DNA from 2 places in the Microbacterium sp. 05N427 genome. Region 1 is predicted to be linked to the other one. Evidence: predicted binding sites of a transcription regulator. Region 1 holds the regulator's gene; the other holds the start of a gene.
What was found. The regulator HspR, encoded in region 1, represses chaperone genes until heat shock. The targets are predictions, from matches to a motif close to AAGTTGAGTCNNNNNGACTCAACTT.
Positions count from the first base shown of each region.

Region 2: a site for HspR is predicted at 2,742-2,766, ahead of AC1DG4_RS14500 (ATP-dependent Clp protease ATP-binding subunit). Genes of this name have one in related genera too.

Region 1 is NZ_JBFTMT010000001.1:474,470-481,888, forward strand. Features, by position in the region: gene AC1DG4_RS02275 (NIPSNAP family protein) at 106-432, shown strand; gene dnaK (molecular chaperone DnaK) at 614-2,473, shown strand; gene AC1DG4_RS02285 (nucleotide exchange factor GrpE) at 2,473-3,117, shown strand; gene AC1DG4_RS02290 (DnaJ C-terminal domain-containing protein) at 3,121-4,107, shown strand; gene AC1DG4_RS02295 (heat shock protein transcriptional repressor HspR) at 4,349-4,813, shown strand; gene AC1DG4_RS02300 (ABC transporter substrate-binding protein) at 5,146-6,516, shown strand; gene AC1DG4_RS02305 (carbohydrate ABC transporter permease) at 6,600-7,419, shown strand, end outside.
Region 2 is NZ_JBFTMT010000014.1:13,577-20,995, reverse strand. Features, by position in the region: gene AC1DG4_RS14515 (LacI family DNA-binding transcriptional regulator) at 101-1,129, opposite strand; gene AC1DG4_RS14510 (glutaminase) at 1,249-1,731, shown strand; gene AC1DG4_RS14505 (glutamine amidotransferase-related protein) at 1,900-2,640, opposite strand; gene AC1DG4_RS14500 (ATP-dependent Clp protease ATP-binding subunit) at 2,781-5,336, shown strand; gene AC1DG4_RS14495 (LysR family substrate-binding domain-containing protein) at 5,636-6,412, opposite strand; gene AC1DG4_RS14490 (transferase) at 6,493-6,900, opposite strand; gene AC1DG4_RS14485 (DNA-formamidopyrimidine glycosylase family protein) at 7,002-7,419, opposite strand, start outside.

The DNA.
Region 1 (7,419 bases):
CCGACCCGAGCCGGAGAGTCAGACCGCAGCTGGGCCTGGATCGGGTGCGGGGTGCCGTGCGAGGATGTCGGTCATCCGCGCCCGCCGCCCTCTTCGGGAGTCGTCATGACCGTGCTCGAGATCCGCTCCTACGTCCTGCACCCCGGCGCGCGCGAAGGCTTCCACGACCTCTTCCACCGCAAGGTCATGCCGCTGCTCGCCGATCAGGGGATCCGCGTGGTGCGCTACGGCGCGAGCGAGCATGACGACGTCTCCTACGTCCTCATGCGCGCGTTCGATTCCACCGTCCACCGGGACGAGCAGGAGGACCGGTTCTACGGCAGCGCCCTCTGGCGCGAGGGCTATCGCGAGGAGGTGCTGGCGATGATCGCCTCGTATCAGGAGGTGGTCCTCACCCTGGACGAGGAGGCGGTCGACGCCCTCGGATCCTGAGCCTCCGGCGCACGGATCCCGGTGACCAAACTTGAGCCGACTGGTATCAAGTTTGTTTGACAAACTCTTCATGTCGGGCGTACCCTTGAGTCATCGCGACTCAGGTTTCGCAGGGGTCAGCTCCAGCAGAACCCGGGATCGCGCAGACTTTCCCGCAACTTCCGACTGAAGGAGAAAACAAATGGCACGTGCTGTCGGTATCGACCTCGGTACGACGAACTCCGTCGTCAGCGTCCTCGAGGGCGGCGAGCCCAAGGTCATCGCCAACGCAGAAGGCTTCAGGACCACCCCCTCGGTGGTCGCCTTCACCAAGGACGGGGAGGTGCTCGTCGGCGAGACCGCGAAGCGCCAGGCCGTCACCAACGTCGACCGCACGATCGCATCGGTCAAGCGCCACATGGGCACCGACTGGTCCTTCGACGTGGACGGCAAGAAGTGGACGCCGCAGGAGATCTCCGCGCGCATCCTGCAGAAGCTCAAGCGTGACGCCGAGGCGTACCTGGGCGACACCGTCACCGACGCCGTCATCACGGTCCCCGCGTACTTCAACGACGCCGAGCGTCAGGCCACCAAGGAGGCCGGCGAGATCTCAGGCCTCAACGTCCTGCGCATCATCAACGAGCCCACCGCCGCGGCGCTGGCCTACGGCCTGGACAAGGGCAAGGAGGACGAGCTCATCCTCGTCTTCGACCTCGGTGGCGGCACGTTCGACGTGTCCCTGCTCGAAGTGGGCAAGGACGACGACTTCTCCACCATCCAGGTGCGCTCCACCGCCGGTGACAACCGCCTCGGCGGCGACGACTGGGACCAGCGTCTCGTCGACTACCTGATCAAGCAGTTCAAGGACTCGACCGGCGTCGACGTCTCGGGCGACAAGATCGCGCTGCAGCGCCTCAAGGAGGCCTCGGAGCAGGCGAAGAAGGAGCTCAGCTCCTCGACGTCGGCAAGCGTCAACCTGCCGTACCTCTCGCTCACCGAGAACGGCCCCGTGTCGCTCAGTGAGACGATCACCCGCGCGAAGTTCGAGGACCTCACCAAGGACCTCCTCGACCGCACCAAGAAGCCCTTCGAGGACGTCATCCGCGAGGCGGGCATCAAGGTCGGCGACATCGCGCACGTCGTGCTCGTCGGTGGTTCCACCCGCATGCCCGCCGTGGCCGAGCTCGTCAAGCGCGAGACCGGCAAGGAGGCCAACAAGGGCGTGAACCCGGACGAGGTCGTCGCCGTCGGCGCCGCCCTGCAGGCCGGTGTCCTGAAGGGCGAGCGCAAGGACGTCCTCCTCATCGACGTCACCCCGCTGAGCCTCGGCATCGAGACCAAGGGCGGCATGATGACCAAGCTCATCGAGCGGAACACGGCCATCCCGACCAAGCGCAGCGAGACCTTCACGACCGCCGACGACAACCAGCCGTCGGTCGCGATCCAGGTCTTCCAGGGCGAGCGCGAGTTCACCCGCGACAACAAGCCGCTGGGCACGTTCGAGCTGACCGGCATCGCGCCGGCTCCGCGCGGCATCCCCCAGATCGAGGTCACCTTCGACATCGACGCGAACGGCATCGTGCACGTGTCCGCCAAGGACAAGGGCACGGGCAAGGAGCAGTCGATGACCATCACGGGCGGCTCGTCGCTCTCGAAGGACGACATCGACCGCATGGTGCGCGAGGCGGAGGAGCACGCCGCCGAGGACAAGAAGCGCCGCGAGTCGGCCGAGGTCCGCAACCAGGCCGAGACGCTGTCCTACTCGATCGAGAAGCTCATCTCGGAGAACGAGGACAAGCTCCCCGAGGACGTCAAGACCGAGGTCAAGGCCGACGTCGACGCGCTGAAGACCGCACTGGCCGGTGACGACGACGAGGCAGTGAAGACCGCGTTCGACAAGCTGAACCAGTCTCAGACGAAGCTCGGCGAGGCGATCTACGCGCAGTCCCAGGCCGACGCGGCCCCCGGCGCTCCCGAGGGTGCCCCGGCCGGTGAGGACGCGGCGTCCGATGAGGACGTCGTGGACGCCGAGGTCGTGGACGACGAGGACGAGAAGAAGTAATGACGGATCCCAAGGACTTCGAAGAGCCCGAAGAGGGCCGTGAGGTCGGCGGCCAGGGGTCGGACGCGAACGCGTCCGGCCCCGCGGCCGGGGCCGATGACCCGCAGGGCGCAGAAGAGCTCACGGTCGACGACATCCTGAACATCGCGCAGAACGACGACGCGCTCGCCGAGGATGCTGTGGAGGATGCAGCCCTCCACGACGCCGAGCACACCCTGCTCGTCGACCTCAAGCGCCTGCAGGCCGAGTACGCGAATTACCGCCGTCGCACCGAGGAGCAGCGCGGTGTCGAGATCCAGCGCGCGAAGGGCGAGGCCGCCAAGGGCCTGATCCCCGTGCTCGACGACCTCGACCGTGCCGCCGCGCACGGCGATCTGGAGGAGGGCACCCCCTTCGCCGCGATCGCCGACAAGGTGCGCTCGGTCGTCGAGCGCCTCGGAGTGGTCTCCTACGGTGAGAAGGGCGACGACTTCGACCCGCAGCAGCACGAGGCGATCTTCCAGCAGCCCACTCCGGGCGTTGCGAAGGCCGTCGTGCTCGAGGTCGTCGAGGTGGGCTACCGCCTGGGCGATGTCGAGCTGCGTCCCGCCAAGGTCGTCGTCGCCGTTCCCGCTGACCCTTCGGCGGGCTCAGGGACCGTTTAACCTATGGCTAGCCAGGACTGGTTCGACAGGGACTTCTACAAGACCCTCGGCGTCTCCAAGGACGTGTCCGAGGCGGATCTGAAGAAGACCTACCGCAAGCTCGCGCGCAAGTACCACCCCGACTCCAACCCCGGCGATGCCGCGGCGGAGGCGAAGTTCAAGGAGATCAGCGAGGCGTACTCGGTGCTCTCCGACACCGAGCAGCGTGCCGAGTACGACCAGATCCGCGCGATGGGCGCCGGCGGGGCGCGCTTCACGGCTCCGGGGAGCGCCGGCAACGGCGGCTTCGAGGACGTGTTCAGCGCGTTCGGCCGGGGTCGTGGCGGGCAGCAGGGCGACTTCGACGACATCTTCGCGATGTTCAACCAGGGCGGCGGATCCTTCGGATCCGGACGCTTCGGGCAGCCGTCCGGCGGCTTCAGGGGCTACGGAGGGCCGCAGAAGGGCGCCGACGTCACGGCCCGCACGACACTGTCGTTCGCGACCGCGGTGCAGGGTGAGACCGTGACGCTGCAGGGTGAGGACGGCCGACCGCTCAAGGTGAAGATCCCCGCCGGTGTGAAGGACGGGCAGAAGATCCGCCTCCGCGGCCGCGGCCGGCCTTCGCCCGACGGCGGCGAGAACGGCGACATCGTGGTGCAGGTCGCCGTCAAGCCCCACCCGGTATTCACCCGCGATGGGCTGAATCTGCGCGTCACCGTGCCGATCACCTTCACCGAGGCGGCGCTCGGCGCCACCATCGAGGTGCCGACCCTCGGCGGCGATCCGGTCAAGCTCAAGGTCGCGGCGGGAACGCCGTCCGGCCGGGTGCTGCGGGTCAAGGGCCGTGGCGTCACGACGTCCAAGGGAGTCGGCGACCTGCTCGCCGAGGTCCAGGTCGCGGTGCCGTCGCACCTCGATGATGCCGCGCGCGAGGCCCTGGAGCGCTTCCGCGCGGCCGAGCCCGCGGAGAACCCGCGCGCCGAGCTGCTGGCGAAGGCGCGGGCCTGACCATGGGGTCCCCGAGCGCCCTTCGTCTCGTCGCTGCGCTCCTCGCTCAGGGACCGGTTCGCCGCCGGTCCCCGAGCGCCCTTCGTCTCGTCGCTGCGCTCCTCGCTCAGGGACCGGTTCGTCGCTGCGCTCCTCGCTCAGGGACCGGTTCGTGGCCGGTCCCTGAGCGAGCGGAGCGAGACGAAGGGCGCCCGCTCGGCGACCGTGACCGCCCAGGAGGTGCGCTGTGCCTGATGAGCGCATGAGCGCCGACACCCCGGTCTTCGCGATCGCGGTCGCCGCCGAGCTCGCCGGGATGCACCCGCAGACCCTCCGGCAGTACGACCGGATCGGCCTGGTCGTGCCCGGCCGCACCCGTGGCGGATCCCGCCGCTATTCGATGCGCGACATCGAGCAGCTGCGCGAGGTCGCCCAGCTCTCCAGCGAGGGCATGAGCCTTCCCGCGATCGCGCGCCTGCTCGACCTTGAGGACGAGGTGCGCACACTGCACCGCCGCGTTGTCGAGCTCGAGCTCGCGCTGCGCGAGGAGCGCGCCAACCGCCCCGGCGTGCGGGTGTTCGCCGCGGGAACGACCGGATCCGTCATGGCCGTCCCGTCCGGGCGCCGGATCCGCCGCTCCACCGAGGTCGTGCTGTGGCGTCCGTGGGGGAGCCCTCCGGAGCACGCGGACGACCTCGCCGACGACCCGGACGACAGCGCCCGCTGAGCGCGAGCGGGCTCCGTCCGTGTGCCCGCCGGGGCGCCCGCGCGGGGGTCCTCCTACGGGGGATAACGCATCTGAAATCGATTTCCCGTGCGGAGCGCTCAAGGGGCCTGCAAAGCGTCCGAAAGGGTTACCCGGAGTTCCGCAGAAGACGAAATCGGCACTCGACCGCACGGAGTTGCTGATCTGACGAAAAGCGTCTTGTGTCTGAAATCGATTTCGCCTACTCTGAGTGCAACCCGGTCGATGCCGACTCAGCGCGACCGCGGACCCGGCCCCCCGTGCCGGACCCAGCACCGATTCGACGAGGAAGTCGTGTTCCCGAGGAGGAACCCATGAAGACGGACACACAGCGCACGCGCCGGGTGGTGATGGCCGCTCTCGGCGGCATCACGGCGGTAGGACTGCTCGCAGGCTGCGGCTCGAGCACCCCTGGCCAGGCCGCAGGCGGCGGAGGCGATTCCTCCGGCAAGACCACGATCGAGTTCTGGCACCGCACGTTCACTCCGCCCGAGAACGCCTGGTACAAGGACATCGTCAAGAAGTTCAACGCCTCGCAGGACAAGATCGTCGTCAAAGACACCGAGATCCCGGCCGATGCCTGGGACCAGAAGATGAAGGCCGCCCAGGCCGCGGGCAAGGCCCCCGACGTCTACACGCACTCCGGCAGCATCCAGGACGCGGTGAACGCCGGTCAGCTGTACGACCTCGGCAAGGTCGTCGACAAGTCGAAGCTCGGCGAGATCATCGACTCCGCGAAGTCGGTGTCCGAGATCGACGGAACCTACTACGCCTACCCGCTCCTGCAGGAGGCCCAGACGGTGCTGTTCTGGAACAAGGACATGCTCTCCAAAGCCGGTGTCGACACCGACAAGGCTCCCGCCACGTGGGACGACCTGCTCGCCGACTGCGCCAAGATCCAGCCGACGCTCGCCCAGGGCCAGTACTGCATCTCGCCCGCATCCGACGCGATCACCTTCGCCTGGTCGACCGTCGGTCAGCAGTACAACGCCGCAGGGCACACGGCGCTCACCGACGACTGGAAGTCGCCGAACATCGACAACGCCGCATACCGCGACCTGATGTCCAAGTACAAGGAGCTGTGGGACAAGGGGTACATGCCCAAGCAGGCGCTCGCCGCCTACGTCGAGGGCAAGGACTTCGGGCAGAAGAAGGTGGCCTTCAAGGTGTCCGGCTCGTGGATGATGTCCGAGATCGGATCCGACTACCCCGACCTCCTCGCCAAGACCGGGATCGGCGCCTTCCCGAGCGCCTCGAACGCCGACGGACGCACCGCCACCACGCTCGGCAACTTCAAGTGGGTCATCGACGCGAAGAGCAAGAACGCCGAGGCCGCGGGCAAGTTCCTGGAGTGGTCGCTCGCCGGCGATCCGCAGAACCTCGTGCCCTTCTTCGTGAACACGCAGTTCACCAAGGTCCCCGTACGCGCCTCGGTGCAGGACGCCGTCGCGAAGGACGAGGCCGCGGCCAAGGCCCCGTGGTCCAAGGTCATCACGAAGGACATCGCGCCGGACGCGATCCCCGAGCCCACCTACCCGTGGGACGTGTCGCTCGCGGTCGGGACGGCTATGGAGTCGGTGATGAAGGGCGCGGCCTCGCCGGATGACGCGATCAACACGGCCGACGCCGCGATCCAGAAGGTCATCCAGTCGCAGGATCTGCCCAGCAAGGCTCCCAAGAAGTGAGCGCGGCGCGGTCGGGGACCGCTGCGCGGCCGTCCCCGACCGCGCAGACCGCGTCCGGCACCACAGAACGACGGGGAGAGACGATGTCCACCGAAGCGATCGACGACCGGCGCACGGGCAAGCGCCGGCATGCGCGGTACCGGCATCGCGACACGAAGCTCGCCTATCTGATGCTCGCCCCCGTGGCGATCCTGCTCGGAATCTTCGTCGTCTGGCCTGCCGTGTACGCGGGGTTCCTGTCCTTCCAGGACTGGAGCTTCTACAAGGATCCGCAGTTCGTCGGCTGGAAGAACTACGCCGATGTGCTGACAGACCCGCTGTTCGTCGCGACGATCGGCCGCGGCTTCCTGTTCGTCCTGCTAACGGTGCCGCCGATGCTCGTGCTCGCGTTCCTGTTCGCGAGCCTCGTGGTGAGCCTCTCGCGCCGGATGGCGACGATCCTCAAGGTCAGCATCTACATCCCCACGATCATCTCCGGAGTCATCGCGTCGATCATCTTCGTGGTGATCTACGCGTACGACGGCGGGATCCTGAACGCGGTGCTCGCCGCCTTCCACATCGACGCGGTCTCCTGGATCGGGGATCCGGCCTGGTCGCTCCTCGCCGTGGCCGTGCCCGCGGTCTGGCTCGGCATGGGCCTGACCTCGCTCATCATGGTCGCCGCGATGGTCGACATCCCGACGGAGTACTACGAGGCGGCCGCAATGGAGGGCGCCGGCTGGTGGCAGAAGACCTTCTACATCACGCTGCCGCAGATGAAGAACGTGTCCCTGTACCTGCTCATCACGGGATTCGTCGCCGCCATCCAGCAGTTCGAGCTGCCCCTCGTCATGACCCAGGGCGGCCCGCTGGACTCGACAACGCTGCCGAACCTGTTCATCTTCAACCACTTCCGCAACGACG
Region 2 (7,419 bases), on a different contig from region 1:
TGCGAAATTCGCCGCTTTCGGCGCGCGGGAGATATCGCGAACATCGTCGAGTCCACGGGCGCGACGAGGCGAGAGCGGGCGGCGAACTCGGTCCGGGCTGTCAGCGACGGGGTGCGGCGGTCGAGCGGCGCACGACGAGCTGCGGCGCGATCGATTCGGCCGGGGGCACGGCGCCGGGATGGGAGATCGCATGCAGGAGGTGCTCGACGGCGATGCGGCCCACGTCGACGAACGGCTGAGCGACCGTGGTGAGCGCGGGGGAGCAGAACTCCGCGAGCGGGATGTCATCGACGCCCACGATCGACACCTCGTCGGGGATCGTCCGCCCGAGCTCGGCGAACGCCCGCGCGAGGCCGAACGCCATCTCGTCGCTCGCGACGAACACGGCGGTGACTTCGGGGATGCGTGCCAGGATCTGGCCGGCCCGATGGCCCGAGGCGGGAGACCAGTCCCCGGCGATCTCGGGCGGCGCCTCGCGGCCGGCGTCGGCGAGCGCCTCGCGCCAGCCCAGGGTGCGGCTCGAGGCGTCGAGCCACTGCTGTGGTCCTGCCACGTGCCAGACCGTTTCGTGGCCGAGATCCAGCAGATGGCGAGTCGCGATCCGTCCGACCTCGCGCTGATCGACGGCGACCACCTGGGTCGATGCCGTGCGCGAGCCGTCGATCGTGATCGTCGGCAGCGTGCGGGTCAGTTCGTCGATCGCGCGCGTGGTCGAGATCAGCGGCACCGCGAGCACGATGCCCTCGACGCCCTGGTCGGCGAGGCGCGACATCGCCCGCTCGATCTCGCCGGCATCGAGCGAGGGCGTCGTGACCGAGTTCACGATGTACCCCGCCTCGGACGCGGTGGTCTCGATGCCGGCCGCGACCGCGCCCCGCGAGTAGAAGCCCGTGCGAAGAGACACGACCCCGATCGCCCTGCTGCGCCCGGAGGACAGGGCGCGGGCCGCATTGTTGCGCCGGTAGCCGAGCTGATCGACCGCGGCGAGCACCTTCGCCCTGGTCTCGGGCTGCACGCTCGGATTGCCGCTCAGCGTGCGCGAGACGGTCTGCGCCGAGACTCCGGCCAGGCGTGCGACGTCGGCCATCCCCGGGATGCGGCGGGGATCCGGCGTCGCTGCGGTCGTCATGGGGTCCGATCGTGGGTGGGCGCCCGGGCGTGGTCCCGGCACAGGAGCATGATATCGATCACATCCGGAGGTGCGCGCGAGGCGCCTCCGCGGGCGTCGCACGGGCATAGCCTGGATCCGTGACCTCCTCCGAACCGGACGCTCCGCTCGCGGTGCTCCTGGACGGCGCCCGTGTCGCCCTCGCCGGACTGCCCCAGGAGGCGCTCGGTCGTGAGAAGACCTCGCGATGGCGGGCGCCGCGGATCGTCCGCGCCGGATCCGCGTGGCACCTCGGCGTGCTCCTGATCGCGGACGACGCCGTGTTCGCCACGGCCGAGGTGCTGCGCTCCGCGGCACCGGTGCGCCGGGGCTACGCGGCGGAATCGGCGCGCGCGAGGGCGGAGCGCCGGGCCGAGGCGTCGCGCGGCGGCTTCGCAGACGGCGAGACCGTGCACGTGGGCTGGACCCCGATCGATGTGGCCGCCGTGGCGGCGGGCGGCTCCTCCGGCCCGCTCGCGCTGGTGGACGGCGTGCCGTCGGTGCGGTGGTCCGCGTCCGGCGGATTCGTGCCCCTCTCCGCCTACCTGGACGACCGGATCGCGTTGCTGCGTGGGGAGCGCTGAGGTCCTTCGTCTCGCTGCGCTCGCTCAGGAACCGGGGACGGAGCGAGGAGCGCTGAGGTCCTTCGTCTCGCTGCGCTCGCTCAGGAACCGGGGGTTGCGCTCGCTCAGGAACCGGGGCGGTACCCGGTCCCTGAGCGAGGAGCGGAGCGACGAGACGAAGGGCGCGGTTCAGCGATCGCGGCGACGAGCCAGGGCGCGCTCGCCGAAGCGGTGCAGGATCCGGGCCGGCTCTGTCACGACGGATCCGAGCACGGCCTCCTGCACAGTGTGGAAGGCGTCGGGGTCGAAGTATCCCGTGGTGCGGTAGAACACCATGCGGTCGGCGAAGTCGCGCGGGGACGGCTCGGGGTGGAACTGCGTCGCGTACAGGTCGGTGCCCACGCGATACGCCTGCACGGGGCAGGTGTCGTTGCCGGCGAGCAGGACCGCGCCGGGCGGCACCTCCGCCGAGCCCTCCTTGTGCGCCGTGAAGGCGTGGAACACCGGTCCGGCGGGGCCGAACAGCGGATCCGCCGCGGCGTCCGTCGTGCAGCGGATCTCGGCCGCGGTCGCCTCTTCTGGCGTGTCCATACCGACGTCGCCGCCGAGGAGGCGGGTGACCACGCCGATCCCGAAGCACGTGAAGAACGCGGTCGTGGCGCCGTCGATCGCGTGCTCGGCGATCCGCTCCAGATCCGCCTCGACCCGTCGCTGCGCCTCGGACTTGCGGACGTCGGTGACGTTGAACGGGGAGCCGCCGATCACGAAGCCGGCGTAGCGGTCGAACACGTCCTCGGGCAGTGCGGCGGTGGTGAGGTCGATGCGGTCGAGCGCGTCGGCGTCGACGCCGAGGGCGACACGGAAGGACGCGCGCTCCGCCGTCGCCGCATCCAGCTCAGGGCGCACGCCGACATACAGAAGCGAGGCCATCCCTGGATTCTAGGCGAGCGGCGAGGGTCGGCGGAGTCGCGCTGCAACGGTCCGGAACACACGGGAGAGGGGGCGGGAATACTCGCCGCAGGGTCGCGTTGAACTTGACAGCACAACGCTCAAGTTTGAGAGGAAGCGAAATGCCCAACGACTTCACCGATGCGGGTTCGGGCTCGTTCGACGAGTTCCTCGCCCGCTACCTCGCCGGTGAGCAGGCCCGGCAGACCCGGTCGATCGACCTCAGCCGGTTCCTCACCGTGCGCACCCAGCGCATCCTGCAGCGCGCCGGCCGCTTCGCGCTCGAGCGCGGCCAGACCGAGCTCGACGCGCTCCACGTCCTCCGCACGATCGTCGAGGACGACGCGGTCGAGCAGGCGATCCGCAACATCGGCGTCGGCCCGCAAACCATCGTCGACGCCGTCGACACGCGACTGCCCGCGCCGGGCGAGACGTCCGACGTCGAGGCCGCGACCATCACCCCGAGTGCCAGCCGCGCGCTGTTCCACGCCTACCAGGTCGCGCGCTCGTCCGGCGCGACCTACATCGAGCCGGAGCACGTGTTCTTCGCGCTCGTGCTCGGGCAGGATGCCCCCGCGGGCCAGATCCTCGCCCGTGTCGGCGTCACCGCCGAGGCCCTGACCCAGGGCCTGCGTGAACCCATGCCCGCGGGCACGGCCCAGGATCAGGACGAGGCGACGACCCCGTCCGGATCCGAGACGCCGATGCTCGACCAGTTCGGTCTCGATCTCACGGCGCGTGCGCGCGCGGGCGAGCTCGATCCCGTGATCGGTCGCGCCTCCGAGATCGAGCAGACCATCGAGATCCTCAGCCGCCGCACCAAGAACAACCCGGTGCTGATCGGCGAGGCCGGCGTCGGCAAGACTGCGATCGTCGAGGGCCTCGCCCGCGCGATCGTCGACGGCGCAGTGCCCGCGCAGCTCAAGGACCGTCGCGTCGTGGCGCTCGATCTGCCCGCGATGCTCTCCGGCACCCGCTATCGCGGCGACTTCGAAGAGCGCCTGACCAAGACCATGGACGAGATCGCCGCGCACAAGGGCGAGATCATCGTCTTCATCGACGAGGTGCACACGGTCGTCGGCGCGGGCGGATCCGGAGAGGGCGGCATGGATGCCGGCAACATCCTGAAGCCGCGCCTCGCCCGGGGCGACCTGCACCTGGTCGGCGCGACCACGCTCTCGGAGTACCGCAGGATCGAGAAGGATCCGGCCCTGGAGCGCCGCTTCCAGCCCGTGAAGGTCGCGGAGCCCTCGATCGAGGACGCGGTGCGCATCCTCGAGGGGCTCAAGCCCGCGTATGAGCAGCACCACGCCATCGCCTACACGGATGAGGCGATCCGCGCCGCCGTCGAGCTGAGCGCTCGGTACCTGCCCGACCGGGTGCTGCCGGACAAGGCGATCGACCTGATCGACCAGGCCGGCGCGCGGCTGCGGCTCCGTCTCGGCGTCGTGACCGACGTCGCGGCGCTGTTCGCCGAGCTGGCCGACCTCGAGGCGCGCAAGAACGCCGCGGTCGGCGCCGAGCACTACGAGGAGGCCTCGCGGATCCGCGATGAGATCGCCGCGGTACAGGCCCGGATCGACGACGCCGGCACCCCTGCCGGCCCCGTCGACCCCGAGCCCGCGATCGTAGGGGAGGCGGACATCGCCGCGGTGATCGCGCGCGCCACCGGGATCCCGGTCAGCCGGGTGTCCGAGAGCGAGCGTGAGCGGCTGGCGGACCTCGAGTCCGACCTGCACGCCCGCGTGATCGGGCAGAATGACGCGGTCGCCGCCGTGGCGCGGGCCGTGCGCCGCAGCCGCACCGGCATGGGCGATGCCCGTCGGCCGGTCGGATCCTTCCTGTTCCTCGGCCCGACCGGCGTCGGCAAGACCGAGCTGGCCAAGGCCCTCGCCGACCGTCTCTTCGACGATGAGACCGCCGTGATCCGGTTCGACATGAGCGAGTTCGGCGAGCGGCACACGGTGTCGCGGCTCGTCGGTGCCCCTCCGGGATACGTCGGCTACGACGAGGCGGGGCAGCTCACCGAGCGCGTGCGGCGCAACCCCTACTCGATCGTGCTGTTCGACGAGATCGAGAAGGCGCACCCCGACGTGTTCAACCTGCTGCTGCAGGTGCTCGACGACGGCCGCCTGACCGACGGTCAGGGCCGCACGGTCGACTTCCGCAACACCGTGATCGTGATGACGTCGAACATCGGATCCGAGTTCCTCGCCTCGCGCTCGGGCGCGCTCGGGTTCGTCGCCTCGCAGGACTCCTCCGCAAACGGATTCGCCTCGCAGGAGGACCTGCGGGCGCGCGTGATGGGCAAGCTCCGCGAGGCCATGCGACCCGAGTTCCTGAACCGCATCGACGAGATCGTGCTGTTCCAGAAGCTCAGCCGCGAAGAGCTGGGCCGCATCGTGCGGCTCCTGCTCCAGGCGACGTCCCGGCGCCTGGCCGGGCGCGAGGTGACGCTCGACGTCACCGACGCCGCTGTGGCCTGGCTCGGCGAGCACGGCTACGAGCCGGAGTACGGGGCGCGTCCGCTGCGCCGCCTGATCCAGCGCGAGGTGGACGACCGCATCGCGGACCTGTTCGTCTCGGGGGAGCTGGGCGACGGCGGGCGCGTGGTCGTGGACGCGTCCGGCGACGCGCTGCGCGTCACCGCGATCGCGGAGATGGCGCAGGCGGCCTGACGCCGCCGTACGAAGGGCGGGGCGATCCACCGGGATCCCCCGCCCTTCGTGCGCGCAGGGGACGGCCCCAGTGGGCGGCTGGAGACGACTGCCCGCCGAATGCAGGACGGCCCGCCCAACTGCAGGACCGCGACGTGCATCCGGGCGTTCGCGGGCGTATCGCCCGCGTCGTTCCGGCTTGCGGCGTCCGGGTGGGCCGGGGCGCTCCTGCATTCGGGAGCGCGGCCCTGCATTCGGCGCCGCCGCGGTGTGCGGCCCGGCTCGCTCAACGGCCCCGGAGCAACCCGGTGCGCGGCGACTCAGCGGGAGGACGTGGCGCGGCGGCCTCGCACGACGCCGACGAACGCCTCGATGTCGGGCGTCGTGGCGGCGGCCGGCCAGGCCAGCAGCACCGGTGAGACCGGCGCATCGCGGAGGGGTCGGTACTCGACGTCCTTGCGGTGATACAGGCGCGCGAGCGACATCGGGGCGACGAGGATTCCGACACCCGAGGCGACGGTCGCGATCGCGTCCTCGACGGTCTCGAGCGGGGGGATCCGCGACGGCTCGGTCGGAAGATCGAGATCGCCCAGCACGTCCTCGCGCGTCGTGAGCAGCGTCTCGCCCTCCAGGTCTGCGGGGGAGAGTTCCTCGGCGGCGAGCAGATGGGACTCGGCTCCGACGATCACCACGGGCAGCTCCTCGTAGAGCGGGATCGCGTGCATGCCGTCCTTGTCGAACGGTGCGCGCACGAGCGCGAGGTCGACGGTGCCCTCGGTCAGCGCCGTGCGCTGCGCGGCGAAGGCGATCGGCACGAGTTCGAGCGTCACCTTCGGCATCCGCTCCTTCCAGGCGTCGATCCAGTGACCCGGAGTCGCGCCGGGGACCGCACCGAGGCGCAGGGTGCGCGGCTCATCGACCGGGGTCGGGGCGTCGAAGACGACCTTCTCCGCCTTCTTGCCGCGCGGTGCGGACTTGACGGCAGGTTTCCCGCCGCTCTTGCCCTTGCCGCCCGGACCGCCGACCGTGCTGCGGGCGCCGCCCTTCGCGGAACGCACCGCGGGCTTGCGTGCGCCGGATGCCCCTCGCCTGCTCATGTGTTCAGCGTACCGGCGGGTGCGTGTGAAACGGATGCGGAGGCGGCGCCGCCGCATTCGGCGACGCCGCCCGCCCGGCGTCAGGCTGCGAGCCAGAGCCCCTTGCGGTCGGTGTCCAGCGTCATGCCGGCGGCGATGATCTCGTCATCGCCGATGCGGGCGCCGCGCGCGATGTGCGCTCCGGCCCCGACTTCGGTGCGGACGCCGATGCTGGCACCGTCCCCGATCACGGCCCCCTGCCCGATATGGGCATGGGCTTCGATCCGGGCGTTCACGCCCACGACCGCGTCGGGTTCGACCCAGGCTCCGCGCGCGACGCGCGCTCCGGCCCCGACCTTCGCGCGCGGTTCGATGTAGGCGCCCGCTTCCACGACTGCCTGCGGGTGCACCTTGGCACCGTGCGCGATGAGGCCGCGACCGTTGGTGTGCTTGCGATAGCGCAGCGTGCCACCCTGGCCGTCCTCGATGTCGACATAGTTCTTGCCCACGAAAACCTCCCGTGCCCGGGACTTTCCCCGGATACATCTGCAACCGTGACGGTGGCGGATCTATTCCCGTGCACGCACTTCGCGCGTGTCGTGGACGCCGGTCAGCGCTGGCATCGGGGGCACCAGAACGTGCGGCGCTCCTCGGTCGGATCCGCGCCGAGCTCGCCGCTCTCGATGAGTGCGCCGCAGCGCCGGCACGTGCGGTGCGCCCGCCCGTAGACCCAGGTGGTGCGGCCGCGCTGAGCGACGCCGGTGAAGGTGCGGTCGAGGCGGTCCCGGTTGGCGCGGATCGTGCGCGCGCCGAGCTCCAGCAGGGCTGCGACGTCGACATCGCTCGCGGGCGTCGTGGGGCGCACTCCGCGGAGGAAGAGCAGCTCGGCGGCGTACTCGTTGCCGAACCCCGCGACGTTGCGCTGGTCGAGCAGCGCAACGTGGATCGGACGCCGATCCGCGCCGAGACGGCGCGCCGCCTCGGCGATGTCCCAGTCGGCAGCCAGCGGATCCGGTCCGAGATGCGCC